4 regions of the Neorhizobium sp. USDA 3394 genome follow, and region 1 is predicted to be linked to each of the others. Evidence: riboswitches for the same ligand, from Rfam matches in the RefSeq annotation. Region 1 holds a riboswitch; each other region holds the start of a gene.
The links. A riboswitch is a leader RNA that binds a small molecule or an ion and turns the genes downstream of it on or off. The one in region 1 is predicted to bind thiamine pyrophosphate.

Region 1 (3,204 bases):
GACCTTCTTGCCCTTCAGGTCCTTGAGGCTCTTGATCGGACCGTCCGCCAGCACCGTCACGGTGTTCAAGGGTGTCTCGACCAGCGTGCCGAACCGCACCAGCGGCAGGCCCGCCTCATGGTCGAGATAGAGATTGGGCTGGTAGTGGATGCCGATATCCGCCTGGCTTGCGGAGACCAGGCGCGGCACCGCAGAAGGGTCGGACGGCGGAATCAGCTCAACATCGAGGTTCGCATCGGAAAACAGGCCGCGCTGCTGGGCGATGACCATCGGCGCGTGATCCGGATTGACGAACCATTCGAGCAGCACGCTCAGCTTGTCGGCCGCCTGCGTGGGCGCGGCCAAGCTGGCGAGCGCGATGACGGAGGCGGTGAGGATACGGATCATGATCGAACGGAACTCCTTGATGCAGATTGGGATGAAGGATCGGCTTCGCTGGCCCAGGGGGCGAGACCGGCCGTCAGCCGGTCGATGAGAAGCCGCAAAATGAGGGTGAGGATGGCGAGTATGGTCATGGCCGCGAACACCGTATCGGTCTGCATGCGCGCATTGGCCTGGACCATCACGAAACCGAGGCCACCCGACGCACCGACCCATTCGCCGACGACGGCACCGAGCGGCGCCAGCGGGGCTGCGACCCTGAGGCCCGAGACGAGGCTCGGGATCGCCAGCGGCACGCGCATCGACACCAGCGTCTGCCAGTGCGAGGCGCCCTCCAGCGAAACGGCATCGAGGATTTCCTGATCGGTGCGGCGAAGACCGTCGGCAAAGGCGGAGGCGACCGGAAAGAAGATGATGATCGTCGTCATCGCCACCTTCGAGGCGAGGCCGAAACCGAGCCACAGAACCAGTATCGGCGCCAGCACGAAGACGGGAAAGGCCTGCAGGATCAGCACCATCGGCCAGACCAGACGGCCGAGCCGCGGCAGCGCTGCGACACCGAAGGCGGTGGCGATCCCGAGACCAGCACCGATCACCAGCCCGAAGACGATTTCCGTCAGCGTGACGAGACTGTTCTGCAGCAGGAAGCCGGGCTGCCGCAGAAAGGCGGACGCGACGGCAATGGGAGACGGCAGAATATAGCGAGGCGGAGCAAACAGCCAGACGCCCGCTTGCCAGAGGGCGACAAGCAAGACGAGGCCGATGACCGCGTGGGAGGCGCGCATGATGCTACGCGTCGAATCCAGACGCGACGGCTGGATATCCTTTTGGGACAACGGAAAGAATGAATGTCATCGGTCGATCTCCAGATCAGCTCAATCACGGAGATCCAGGTGAAGCGGAGAAGAGAAAAATCGTCGGATGACGCCTATTTCCGTTCCTACGCCGGCATGACCCGGATCAGGTTCAAGGGTCCGGCTCAGCGCCATCTCAGCATCGTCAAGATGCTCCCCTCGGAATGGGACGATAACTGTCGGTTTTCAGTATGCCTGTCAAGCGGTCCGGCCGGCCCGCCATCGTTTCCAATTCAGCGTGCGTAGAGCCTGTCGAGACGGACCACCCGGCCCACCAGCACCAGCGCAATGACCGTGAAGACGATCAGCACGGCCGAGATGGCATGCGCCGTCGGCTCCAGGCTGAAGGTCGATTCCGAATAGATGCGGACCGGCAGCGTCGTCAGGCGGGCGGTGGTGAGGAAGCTCGTCACCGTCACCTCGCCGAAGCTCAGGAGGAAACCGACGATGCCGGCAGCAAACAGTCCCGGCGCCAGACCCGGCATGATGATCAGGAAGAACCGCCGCGCAGGGCTTGCCCCGAGGCTCGCCGCCGCCTCTTCCTGCGCCCGGTCGAGCCCCATGACCGAGGTGGTCAGAAGCGTGATGGCGAAGGGAAGGATGACGATCACGTGGATTGCCACGAGGCCGAAAAAGGGTGGAATGATCAGGTAGATCTGCAGCAGCCGCAGCATGCCGACGCCGATCGCCACATGCGGCAGCGACATCGGCAGCAGCCAGAAGGTCAGAAGCGCCGAGCGGCCCTTGAACGGATAACGGGCGAGCGCAAACGCCGCCGGTAGCGAGAGCGCAAGCGCCACCAGCATCGAGGTGACGGCAAGCTGCACCGACACCCAGAAGGCATCCGCATAGGTCCCCGCAAAGAACACCGCTTCGTACCATTTCAGCGTGAAGCCGCGGAAACCGGACGCGGTCGCCTGCGGCACGTCGTTGAAACTCTGGATGCAGACCAGCACCAGCGGCAGCAGCAGGAGCAGCAGCGAGGTGGCGAGCAGCAGTTTCGAAACGAGCGGCCCGAGAATGTCGATGACCGGCACGATCCAGCGCGGAATGCTCCATGGATTGCTGGGCTTGCCCTTCAGCCACGGCATGAGGCGGTTGAGGAGATAGGCGCAGAGCGCCGCAAACGCGAGACCGGTCACCGTCATGATGATCGCAAGTGCTGCGGCAAGCGGTGCGTTGAGGTTCTTGATCGCCTCCTGCAACACCAGCATACCTGTGGTCCAGACCTTCTTGCCGCCGAGCAGCGAAGCGGACACATAGGCCGTGGTCGCCATCAGGAAAACGATGATGGCGCCGGACCGCAGGCCCGGCAGCGAAAGCGGCAGGTCCACCGTGAGGAACCGGACCGCCGGAGACGCGCCAAGGCTCTGGGCCGCCTCATGCACGCGCGGCGAAGTGTTCTGCAGGTTGTCGTAAAGCGCCAGCACCATGAACGGCAGAAACACCTGCGCCAGCGCGACCGCGACCGCGCCATGGGTGAACAGCATGTATCTCGCAGGCGGAATGCCTACGAGGCCGGTGACCGAATTGATCAGCCCTTCCGGCGCAAGCAGCAGGATGATGCCGAGCGAGCGCACCACGACATTGGTGAGCAGCGGAATGAGGATGACGGCGAACGCGGCCGCGCGGTATTTTACCGGCATCCGCGCCAGCCAGTGGGCGAGCGGATAACCGAGAAGCGCGGTGATCACCGTAACGCCGAGGCCGAGCAGGATGGTTTCGGAAACGACGCCGAAATAGAAACTGTCGGAGACGATGTCCCGGAACTGGGCGATCGACGGCGCCAGGAACAGCGGGCCGAAAGGATCGGGATACTCGTGCAGGGAGAGCACGAGGACCACGAACATCGGCGCCGCGAAGGACAGAAGCAGCCAAAGGGTGACCGGCGCTGCAAGCGCCGGCCCGATCCAACGGTTCATCCCGCGATCTCCCGATCGTATTTCGCCTGCCACTTGGCGCGGCTGGC
Region 2 (3,204 bases), 3.0 Mb from region 1:
GAGGAGAGGAGCCAATATTCCGCCGGCAACCGTTCCAGTGCCGCGAGCAGCAGCCTTGCGGCGAGCGGCAGGTTGAAGAACACATGGGCCAGCAATATGCCGGAAAGGCCGTAAATGCTGATCGGCTGTTCGAGTCCAAGTTTCAATAGCAGGCTGTTCATTACTCCCTGCCGTCCCCAGATGCCGATCAGGCCGAGCGCACCGATCAGCATCGGCAGGCCCATCGGCAATGCCATCAGCCGGATGACCCATACTCGGCCCGGAAAGCTTGGGCGGCGTGCAAGCGCGAGAGCAACGGGAAGCGCGAAGATGACCGACAGCAGCGTCGAAAGAACCGCCTGCAGCAGGGTGAAGCGCAGGATTCGCCAGGTATAGGCGGTGAACAGCCGGCTCTGGGTGTCACCGGCGTCCCAGGAGAGAAGGGCGGCGACTGCGATGCCGACGAAGAAGGCGATTCCGACAAGGCTCAGCAGCCCCCAGCCTATCCCGCGTCTCCGCTCGGCTCGCGTCAGCATGGGATCAGTTCATGCTCATGGCGGTCAGCCATTCGTCGATCCACGCCTGCCGGTTCTTGGCCACCTGGTCCGACCCCATCAGGAAAGTCTTGGTCGGCTGCACCAGCTTGTTGAAAGCGTCGGGGAGCGGCTGGGAGGTCTTGGCGGCCGGCATCATCCAGTTGGTGGTCGGGATGACGTCCTGGAATGCGGGCGACACCATGAATTTCAGGAACTGTTTCGCCAGATCCTTGTCCTTCGCCCCCCTCAGCATGCCGGCGACCTCGATCTGGATGTAATGTCCTTCGGAAAAGGAGGCGGCCTGGTAGCGGTCCGTCTTCTCCTCGACCATGTGATAGGCCGGCGAGGTCGTGTAGGAAAACACCATCGGCACTTCGCCCTTGGTGAACAGGCCATAGGCCTCCGACCAGCCTGGCGTGACGGTCAGCACGCGTTTCCGGAGCTTGGCCCAGGCCTCCGGTGCCTGGTCGCCATAGATCGATTTCACCCAGAGCAGCAGGCCGAGGCCGGGCGTCGACGTGCGCGGGTCCTCGATGGCGATCTTCTGTGCCGGATCGCCCTCCACCAGTTCCTTGAGGCTTTTCGGAGGGCTCTTCATTGCCTGGCTGTCGTAGACGACGGCGAAATGGCCGTAATCGTAGGGAATGAACGTGTCGTCGCTGTAATTGCCCGGCACCTTGGCCCCGGAGGCGTCGAGCCCATGCGGCTCGAACAGGCCGGTCGCCTTCGCCTCGGAGATCAGGTTGGTATCGAGGCCCAGCGCGATATCGGCGTCGGTGCCGGGACCCTCCAGCTTCAGGCGGGTGAGAAGCGCCACGCCATCGGCGACGCCGACGAAGTTGAGCTTGCAGGCGCAGGTCTTTTCGAAGGTCTCCTTGACCTTAGGTCCTGGACCCCAATCGGAGATGAAGCTCTCATAGGTATAGACGGTCAGCGTCTTTTCCTGCGCTTCGGCGGGCGCGGACAGGGAAAAGGCGGCCGTGGCCGCGAATATCGAAAGAATGATGCTGCGCATCAGCGTTCCTCGTTTTGGTGACAAAGGGGAATAGGCGCTGATGAAGAGCCGTCTAATCCCTCCGCCGGTGTTAACCGGATCAGGTTCCGCGGGTTGGCCAAAGGCCTCTCAGCCGCACGAAAACGCGCGGCACCCCGTTAGAGCAGGATCAGATTTAGCGGCGAGGGAGATAGCTGGCAAGAGGCGGTCTGCGACCGGCTCAAGGCGAATTCTACGGGAGCAACATGCTCAGTGGTTCTGCGGAAAAACTTTCAGTTCACGCGGCACGATCGCCATGCCGCCGAGCCGGTTGGCAACGGCGTAGTCGATCGTCTTCTCGACGACATCGGGCATGACCGGTTTCGTCAGGACGCCGAGCGAGCCTTTGACGCCGGCTTTCACGTCGTCCGGATTACCCGTCATGAATACGACGGTAATGCCGTATTGCTCGGCAAGCTCGCGGCCGATCTCAGGACCGGTTCGCCCGTCCGAAAGATTGACATCGACCAGGGCGATATCGGCATAGGCGGCGAGTGCGAGGGCGTGTTTGCGGGCATTGGCAAAACCCGCGACTTTGAGGCCCATGGCTTCGATCGTCTCAGCCACATCGAGCGCGATCAGAAACTCGTCTTCGACAATCATAACTCTCTGATTCATCGCCTCAGTGGCCAGCCGACGACGCGTAACATTTGTCAGCATTGGATGTCCCCATTCGGTTGATCGGTTCCCGGCAGGCCGATCCGTCTCCGGGACATTTCGACCACTATTCATACCCAGAACGTCTCGGGACATCATATGTTCCGGTCCGCGACAAATATTTTTATAGCTAACTAATTGTTAAGCTTAACAAATCTAAAATCAGCCCTCGATTTCCTCACGTAGCATTTCGAGCTCGAGCCATTCTTCTTCCATTTTGCTGATGTTTTGGCGAAGCTTTTCCATCTCAGCGGCCAGCTTGTTGAAGGCGGCGGGATCCTTGGTGAAGAGGTTGGGATCGGCCATCTTCTTCTCGCGGGCGGCGATCTCGGCCTCGGCTTTCGCCATTTCCTTCGGCAGGTTTTCAAGCGCGAATTTCTGCTTGTAGGAAAGTTTGCCTTTGCCCTTCTGGACGTCAGCGGTGGGTGCCGAAGATTCGGTCCTTGCCTTGTCGGCCTTTTCCGCACGGCGCCGTTCTTCCTGCGCGCCTTTCCGCTGCGCCAGCATATCCGAGTATCCGCCGGCATATTCGATCCAGCGGCCATCCGGTGCGTCCGGATTGGCGGGGGCAATGGTCGAGGTCACGGTGCGGTCGAGGAAGTCGCGGTCGTGGCTGACGAGGATGACGGTGCCGGTGTAGCCGGCGACGATTTCCTGCAGCAGGTCCAGAGTCTCGATGTCGAGGTCGTTGGTCGGTTCGTCGAGGATGAGCAGATTGGAAGGCCGGGCCATGATGCGGGCGAGCATCAGCCTCGCGCGCTCGCCGCCGGACAGGTTCTTGATCGGTGTCCTGATCTGTTCCGGCTGGAACAGGAAGTCCTTCATGTAGCCTGCGACATGCCGCTGCTCGCCGTTGACCAGCAGCGTCTCGCCGCGGCCGTCCGTCAGATAATGGGACAGCGTGTCCTCGGGGTTCAGGTCCTCGCGCTTCTGGTCGAGCGTGGCGATTTCCAGGTTGGTGCCGAGCTTGACGGTGCCGGTATCGGGCGCCAGCTGGCC
Region 3 (3,204 bases), 2.8 Mb from region 1:
GGCCTTGAGGAGCTGCAGCAGGTTCGAGGCTTCGGCCAGCCTCAGTGCGCCGGGCGGCTGGGTGCCGCCCGCCTTGCGGGCGGCGGCGCGCACGAAGGCCTGGGCGCGCAGTACCGCATCGGCGGCGATCCCGTACCAGACCGCGCTCCAGAGGAGATGCGAGGTGGCGAGCATCGACTGCGCCGCGATCTCGGCGAACGGCTTTGGGAAGATCTGGACGGACGGCGCTTCACCCCTGAAGAGGAAACCGTCGGAGCAGGTGCCGCGCATGCCGAGCGTATCCCAGTCGACGGTCTTCTGCAGGCTATACTGGCCTTGCTTGAAGACGGTCATGACCTGGTCGGTCGGTGCGGCCTTCTCGTTGGAGCGCGAGGTGACCATGATCGCATCGGCATGGGCGCCGTAGGAAATCACCGTCGCGTCCTTCGTCAGGCGGCAGGTGTCGCCCTCGACCTCGATCGCGCAGATGGAGTTGCGCATATTGCCGCCGATGCCGCCCTCGGTCGTCGCGGAGGCGACGAGAAGCTGGCGGCCGGCAAGCTCGCGCATGAAGTCCCTGTGCCATTCGCTGTCGCCACCGTGCTCGACGAGGCTCGAAACCTTGATCTGGTGCATGGCGAAAACCATGGCGCTCGCGGCGCAGGCCTGTCCCAGGATGGAGCAGACCTCGGCGATCTCGGTGATCGAAGCGCCCTCGCCGCCGAACGCGGCCGGGATCTGGATACCGATCAGGCGCTCGGCCCTCATGGCATCGACGGCCTCGCGGGGGAAGCGGCCGTCATGGTCGACACGGTCGGCAAATTCGGCCGCTACGGTTGCCACGCGGTGAGCGCGGGCGCTCAGGCTCATGTCGGCGGCAAAGGCAGGGAGGCTCATCTCAAGCGGCCTCGCGCGCTTTCAGGATATGCGAAACCGTCTGCTCGATCGCCGCTATGCTGGCGAAGGACTTGCGGTTCAAAAGGCTGTCGGGAAACTCGATGTCGAAGGCCTCTTCCAGGCCCAGCATCAGTTGCACGGACGCAAAGGAGGAGAGGCCGGCCGCATAAAGATCGGCGCCGTCTTCCAGCTCGGTCACAGCGACCGGAAGGCCGCCTACCCGTGTGAGCAATTCGCGAATGGTCTCGTTCATCTCGACGTCTCCGGATCGTTCGAATTCTGCGTTCATCGCTGGAGACTTTACTACGCAGGAAAGCATAAGATTCCGGTAATAAACGTCGTGAAGTTAGGGATGCGGGATTCCGTAAAATCCGATCGATTACCATCGGCATGGCCCGGCTTGACATCAACGGCCCGCGGGTTTCTGATGGCGCCATTCACCAGGGGGGTCCCGCCAAGGGGCTGAGATACTGCTGGTCGGACCGGCTTTGGCCGGCCGAGGCGCAGTGACCCGTTGAACCTGATCCAGTTCATACTGGCGTAGGGACGGTGCGGGCGCTGCGGCAGCGAGGATGGGAAACCGTCCTTCGGATTCCGGGGTGTTTTTCCATCATTCCAACACTGGAACTGGGTCTCCAAACGTCAAACCTTGGAGCCTTGAGCCATGAATATCGCAACCACCAAGCTTACCCCGGTCGTCACCACCGGCCCGCTTCCCGCTTCCATGAAAGTCCTGAAAGCAGGAACGATCCATCCGGACATCCGCGTGCCGATGCGTCAGATCGCATTGCATCCGACCTCCGGCGAACCGCCGGTCACCGTCTACGATTCTTCCGGTCCCTACACGGTGGAAGGTGCCGCGATCAGCATCGACGCGGGCCTGCCGCGCCTGCGTGAAAACTGGATTGCCGCCCGCCGCGATGTCGAGGCCTATGAGGGCCGCATCGTCAGGCCGGAGGATAACGGCTTCGTGTCCGGGAGCCACCTGACGCCGGAATTCCCGGTCCGCAACCAGCCTTTCAAGGCGAAGGTGGGCAGGGCCGTCACCCAGCTCGCCTATGCGCGGGCCGGCATCGTCACGCCGGAGATGGAATTCGTCGCCATCCGCGAGAATCTCGGCCGGCAGGCGGCCAGCGAGCCGCTCATCCGCGACGGCGAAAGTTTCGGCGCCCATGTGCCGGACTTCGTGACACCCGAGTTCGTTCGGCGCGAAGTCGCGGAAGGCCGGGCGATCATTCCCGCCAACATCAACCATCCCGAATCCGAACCGATGATCATCGGCCGGAACTTCCTGGTGAAGATCAATGCCAATATCGGCAATTCGGCCGTCACCTCGTCGATGGCCGAGGAAGTCGAGAAGATGGTCTGGGCGATCCGCTGGGGCGCCGATACGGTCATGGACCTGTCGACCGGCCGCAACATCCACAATATCCGCGAATGGATCATCCGCAATTCGCCGGTGCCGATCGGCACCGTGCCGCTCTACCAGGCGCTCGAAAAGGTGAACGGCATTGCCGAGGACCTGACCTGGGAGGTCTATCGCGACACGCTGATCGAGCAGGCCGAGCAGGGTGTCGACTATTTCACCATCCATGCGGGCGTGCGGCTCGCCTATATCCCGCTCACCGTCAACCGCGTCACCGGCATAGTCTCCCGCGGCGGCTCGATCATGGCCAAGTGGTGTCTGCATCACCACAAGGAGAGTTTTCTCTACGAGCATTTCGAGGAAATCTGCGACATCGCCCGGGCCTACGACGTGTCGTTCTCGCTCGGCGACGGCCTTCGCCCCGGTTCGATCGCCGATGCCAACGATGCGGCGCAGTTCGCTGAACTGGAGACCCTCGGCGAGCTGACGAAGATCGCCTGGGCGAAGGATTGCCAGGTGATGATCGAAGGCCCCGGCCATGTGCCGATGCACAAGATCAAGGCGAACATGGACAAGCAGCTCGCCGTCTGCGGCGAGGCGCCGTTCTATACGCTCGGGCCGCTGACCACCGATATCGCGCCGGGCTACGACCACATCACGTCGGGCATCGGGGCAGCCATGATCGGCTGGTTCGGCACCGCCATGCTCTGCTACGTCACGCCCAAGGAACATCTCGGCCTGCCGGACCGCAACGACGTCAAGGTGGGCGTCATCACCTACAAGATCGCGGCGCATGCCGCCGATCTCGCCAAGGGCCACCCGGCGGCGCAGGTGCGCGACGACGCGCTGTCGCGCGCCCGTTTCGAGTTCCGCTGGGAGGACCAGTTCAACCTCTCGCTCGATCCGGAAACGGCGCGTTCGATGCATGACGAGACGCTGCCCAAGGAGGCGCACAAGGTGGC
Region 4 (3,204 bases), on a different contig from region 1:
GGCGACGACACCCGGCGTGTAATAGCGGGAGAACCGGTCGATGAAGCGTTCGGTCGGGGCCTTGCTCTCCTGCGCCTCCTCGACCAGCCGCACCACGCGGGCAATGGTATTGTCCTCGGCGGCGGCCGTCACGCGGACCCGCAAGGCCGCATCGCCGTTGATCGTGCCGGCAAACACCGTATCGCCGATACCCTTGGCAACCGGCGTACTTTCCCCCGTCACCGGCGCTTCGTCGATTGCACTTTCGCCGGCAATGATGATGCCGTCCGCTGAAATGCGGTCGCCGGGACGCACGAGGATGATCGCGCCGACGGCAAGGCTCTCGGCCGGCACTTCACGGGCCCGGCCGTTCTCTTCGAGCAGCGCGTTCTTCGGCACCAGCGCCGTCAGGCTCTGGATGCTCTGCCGCGCCTTGCCGGCTGCCACCCCTTCCAGCAGTTCGCCGATCAGGAACAGGAAAACCACGGCCGCCGCCTCTTCCGACGCATCGATGACAACAGCACCGACGGCGGCGATCGTCATCAGCATCTCGATGGAAAACGGCGTGCCGGCAAATGCGGCCATGACGGCGCGACGGGCAATCGGCACGAGGCCGATCAGCATCGCGGCCGTGAAAATGTAAGCGTCATAGGCCGGCAGCAGGTGGCCGATCCCGTAAGCCACGGCCAACGCAACACCGACCAGGATCGTCAATCGGCCCTTGGCCGATTTCCACCACGGTCCCTCCATCGGACCGTGATCGTGGCCGTGCAGGCCTTCAATTTCGGTAGAGCCGTGGTCGTGAGGGGAATGATCGTGCGCGCCATCATGGGCGTGATGATGGTGGTCGTGGTCGTGCGTCCCGCGGATCTCCCCCTCAATGGGGGTGATCGGGAGTTTGCCCCTTCCCAAAGCCCTGAGCGAATAACCCAACCCCACGACCTTCTTCTCGATGGCGACAAGATCACCGGTCCCGTCATGCCTCACCGTCATCGTGCCCGAAGCCACCGAAACGGACACGTCCTCGACGCCCGGCATGCGGCGCACCGCGGTGTCGATCTTCGTCGCGCAGCTGGCGCAATCCATGCCGCCAACCTTGTATCGTGCCTGTGTCGTCGCGCTCATCGTCTCTTTCCCGTTTGGACCGAGCCTCGTCTCTACAACCTCTAGCGACTAGAGCTGCAAGGCCCAAAATCAGAAAAAATCACTGGCGAAGCGCATTATCTTTGCTGTAAGCCATGGTGAAGACAGGGGCGTCCGGCAGAGCCGGGCTGAGAAGCACCCTTAGAACCTGAACCAGATCATGCTGGCGGAGGGAGTCGTCCGGGCGCTGACAACCGCGCCCCGCGCCTGCCCCGCCGAACGAGGCAGACATGCACACGACAATGCCCCTTAGCGAGACCCCCGGCCAGCTGCTGACCGCGATGCGCGCGAAAAATCCGCTCGTCCAGAACATCACCAATTTCGTGGCCATGAACATCGCCGCCAACGTGATGCTTGCGGCCGGCGCCTCCCCCGCCATGGTGCACACGAAGGAAGAAGCCGGCGAATTCGCCCGCATCGCCTCGGCCCTGACGATCAATATCGGCACCCTGTCGCCGGATTTCCTGGCCGGCATGAAGGCCGCGGCCGAAGCCGCCACCGAAGCTGGCAAACCCTGGGTGCTCGATCCCGTCGCCCATTATGCCACCGCCTATCGCCGCGCCGCACTTGCCGAGCTCATGGAACTGCGACCTACCGTCATCCGCGGCAATGCATCGGAAATCATCGCGCTGGCCGGCAGCCAGTCGAGCGGCCATGGCGTCGACAGCGGCGACAGCGTCGCGGCGGCCGAAGGCTCCGCCATCGCCATCGCCCGGCGGCAGGGCTGCGTGGTGGCCGTTACCGGCGAGGTGGATTTCGTCACCGACAGTCGGCGTTCGGCCCGCATCCTCGGTGGTTCGGCCCTGATGCCGCGGGTCACCGCGCTCGGCTGCTCGCTTACCTGCCTTGTGGGTGCCTTTGCGGCCAGCACGGACAATCCTTTCGAGGCGACGGCCGCAGCACTCGCGATGTTCGCGGTCGCGGGAGAGGAAGCGGCCTTCACCGCCTCCGGGCCCGGCTTCTTCTCGCCGATCTTCCTCGACCGTCTCGCGGCGCTGACCGGCGAGACACTCGATGCCAAGGCAAGGATCGTTTCCGCATGAAAAAGACCTTCGATCTTTCCGTCTATCTCGTCCTCGATCCGGATCTCTGCCGGGAGATCGGCATGGTCGAGACGGCAAGGCTGGCGGTCGCCGGCGGCGCGACCATCGTCCAGCTCCGCGACAAGCAGGCGGACACAGCGCAGATGATCGAAACCGGCCGTGCGCTGAAGGCGGTTCTGGCAGGCACCGGCGTGCCGCTGATCATCAACGACGACGTGGAAGCGGCGATCGCGATCGGCGCCGAAGGCCTGCATGTCGGCCAGAGCGATATGGTCGCCGTGATGGCGCGGCAGCGCGTCGGCCATGGCATGATCCTCGGCCTCTCGGTCGAGACCGAGAACCTGGCGCGGCGGGTGGATCCGTCGATCGTTGATTATGTGGGCATCGGTCCCGTCTTTGCGACAAGCACCAAGCCTGACCACAAGCAGCCGATCGGTTTCGACGGGCTTGCGCGCATCGCGGCCATGGCGCCGGTTCCGGCGGTCGCGATCGGTGGCGTCAAGGCGGAACATGCCGGACCTGCACTCGCCGCCGGCGCAAAGGGCATCGCGGTCGTCTCCGCCATCTGCGGCCAGCCCGATCCGCGGGCCGCAGCCCGCAGGATCGCCGCGGAAATCGAAAGGGCACGCACGTGAGCATCAAGAATGTCCTGTCGATAGCCGGTTCGGACCCTTCCGGCGGCGCCGGCATCCAGGCGGACCTGAAAACCTTCGCGGCGCGCGGCACCTATGGCATGGCGGCGCTGACGGCGCTGACCGCCCAGAATACCCAAGGGGTCAGCGGCGTGCATGCAGTGCCCGCAGCCTTCGTCGCAAACCAGATCCGCGCGATCTTTCTCGACGTGCGGGTCGATGCCGTGAAAATCGGCATGATTGCCAATGCCGAGATCGCCGAAGCGGTTGCCGAGGCACTCCGTCCCTACCGCGATACCGTGCCGATCGTGCTCGATCCGGTGATGATCGCCAAGGGCGGTTCGCCGCTGCTGGCGCTCGACGCGGTGGACGCCGTCACCTACAAGCTGATGCCGCTCGCCACCGTC

Region 2: linked by a shared signal. The riboswitch ahead of thiB (thiamine ABC transporter substrate binding subunit) and the one ahead of ACZ9EJ_RS05420 (ABC transporter permease) in region 1 are both predicted to bind thiamine pyrophosphate.
Region 3: linked by a shared signal. The riboswitch ahead of thiC (phosphomethylpyrimidine synthase ThiC) and the one ahead of ACZ9EJ_RS05420 (ABC transporter permease) in region 1 are both predicted to bind thiamine pyrophosphate.
Region 4: linked by a shared signal. The riboswitch ahead of thiM (hydroxyethylthiazole kinase) and the one ahead of ACZ9EJ_RS05420 (ABC transporter permease) in region 1 are both predicted to bind thiamine pyrophosphate.

The regions. Positions count from the first base shown of each region.
Region 1 covers NZ_JBWCDU010000001.1:1,141,722-1,144,925, reverse strand. Annotated here, with positions in the region: gene ACZ9EJ_RS05425 (ABC transporter substrate-binding protein) at 1-387, opposite strand, end outside; gene ACZ9EJ_RS05420 (ABC transporter permease) at 384-1,166, opposite strand; TPP riboswitch at 1,302-1,405, opposite strand; gene ACZ9EJ_RS05415 (ABC transporter permease subunit) at 1,469-3,157, opposite strand; gene ACZ9EJ_RS05410 (ABC transporter substrate-binding protein) at 3,154-3,204, opposite strand, start outside.
Region 2 covers NZ_JBWCDU010000001.1:4,118,219-4,121,422, forward strand. Annotated here, with positions in the region: gene thiP (thiamine/thiamine pyrophosphate ABC transporter permease ThiP) at 1-515, opposite strand, end outside; gene thiB (thiamine ABC transporter substrate binding subunit) at 520-1,530, opposite strand; TPP riboswitch at 1,570-1,677, opposite strand; gene ACZ9EJ_RS20160 (response regulator) at 1,759-2,208, opposite strand; gene ACZ9EJ_RS20165 (ABC-F family ATP-binding cassette domain-containing protein) at 2,368-3,204, opposite strand, start outside.
Region 3 covers NZ_JBWCDU010000001.1:3,947,922-3,951,125, forward strand. Annotated here, with positions in the region: gene ACZ9EJ_RS19470 (acyl-CoA dehydrogenase family protein) at 1-876, opposite strand, end outside; gene ACZ9EJ_RS19475 (acyl carrier protein) at 878-1,129, opposite strand; TPP riboswitch at 1,309-1,441, shown strand; gene thiC (phosphomethylpyrimidine synthase ThiC) at 1,541-3,204, shown strand, end outside.
Region 4 covers NZ_JBWCDU010000002.1:1,802,480-1,805,683, forward strand. Annotated here, with positions in the region: gene ACZ9EJ_RS30090 (heavy metal translocating P-type ATPase) at 1-1,104, opposite strand, end outside; TPP riboswitch at 1,219-1,314, shown strand; gene thiM (hydroxyethylthiazole kinase) at 1,365-2,165, shown strand; gene thiE (thiamine phosphate synthase) at 2,162-2,800, shown strand; gene thiD (bifunctional hydroxymethylpyrimidine kinase/phosphomethylpyrimidine kinase) at 2,797-3,204, shown strand, end outside.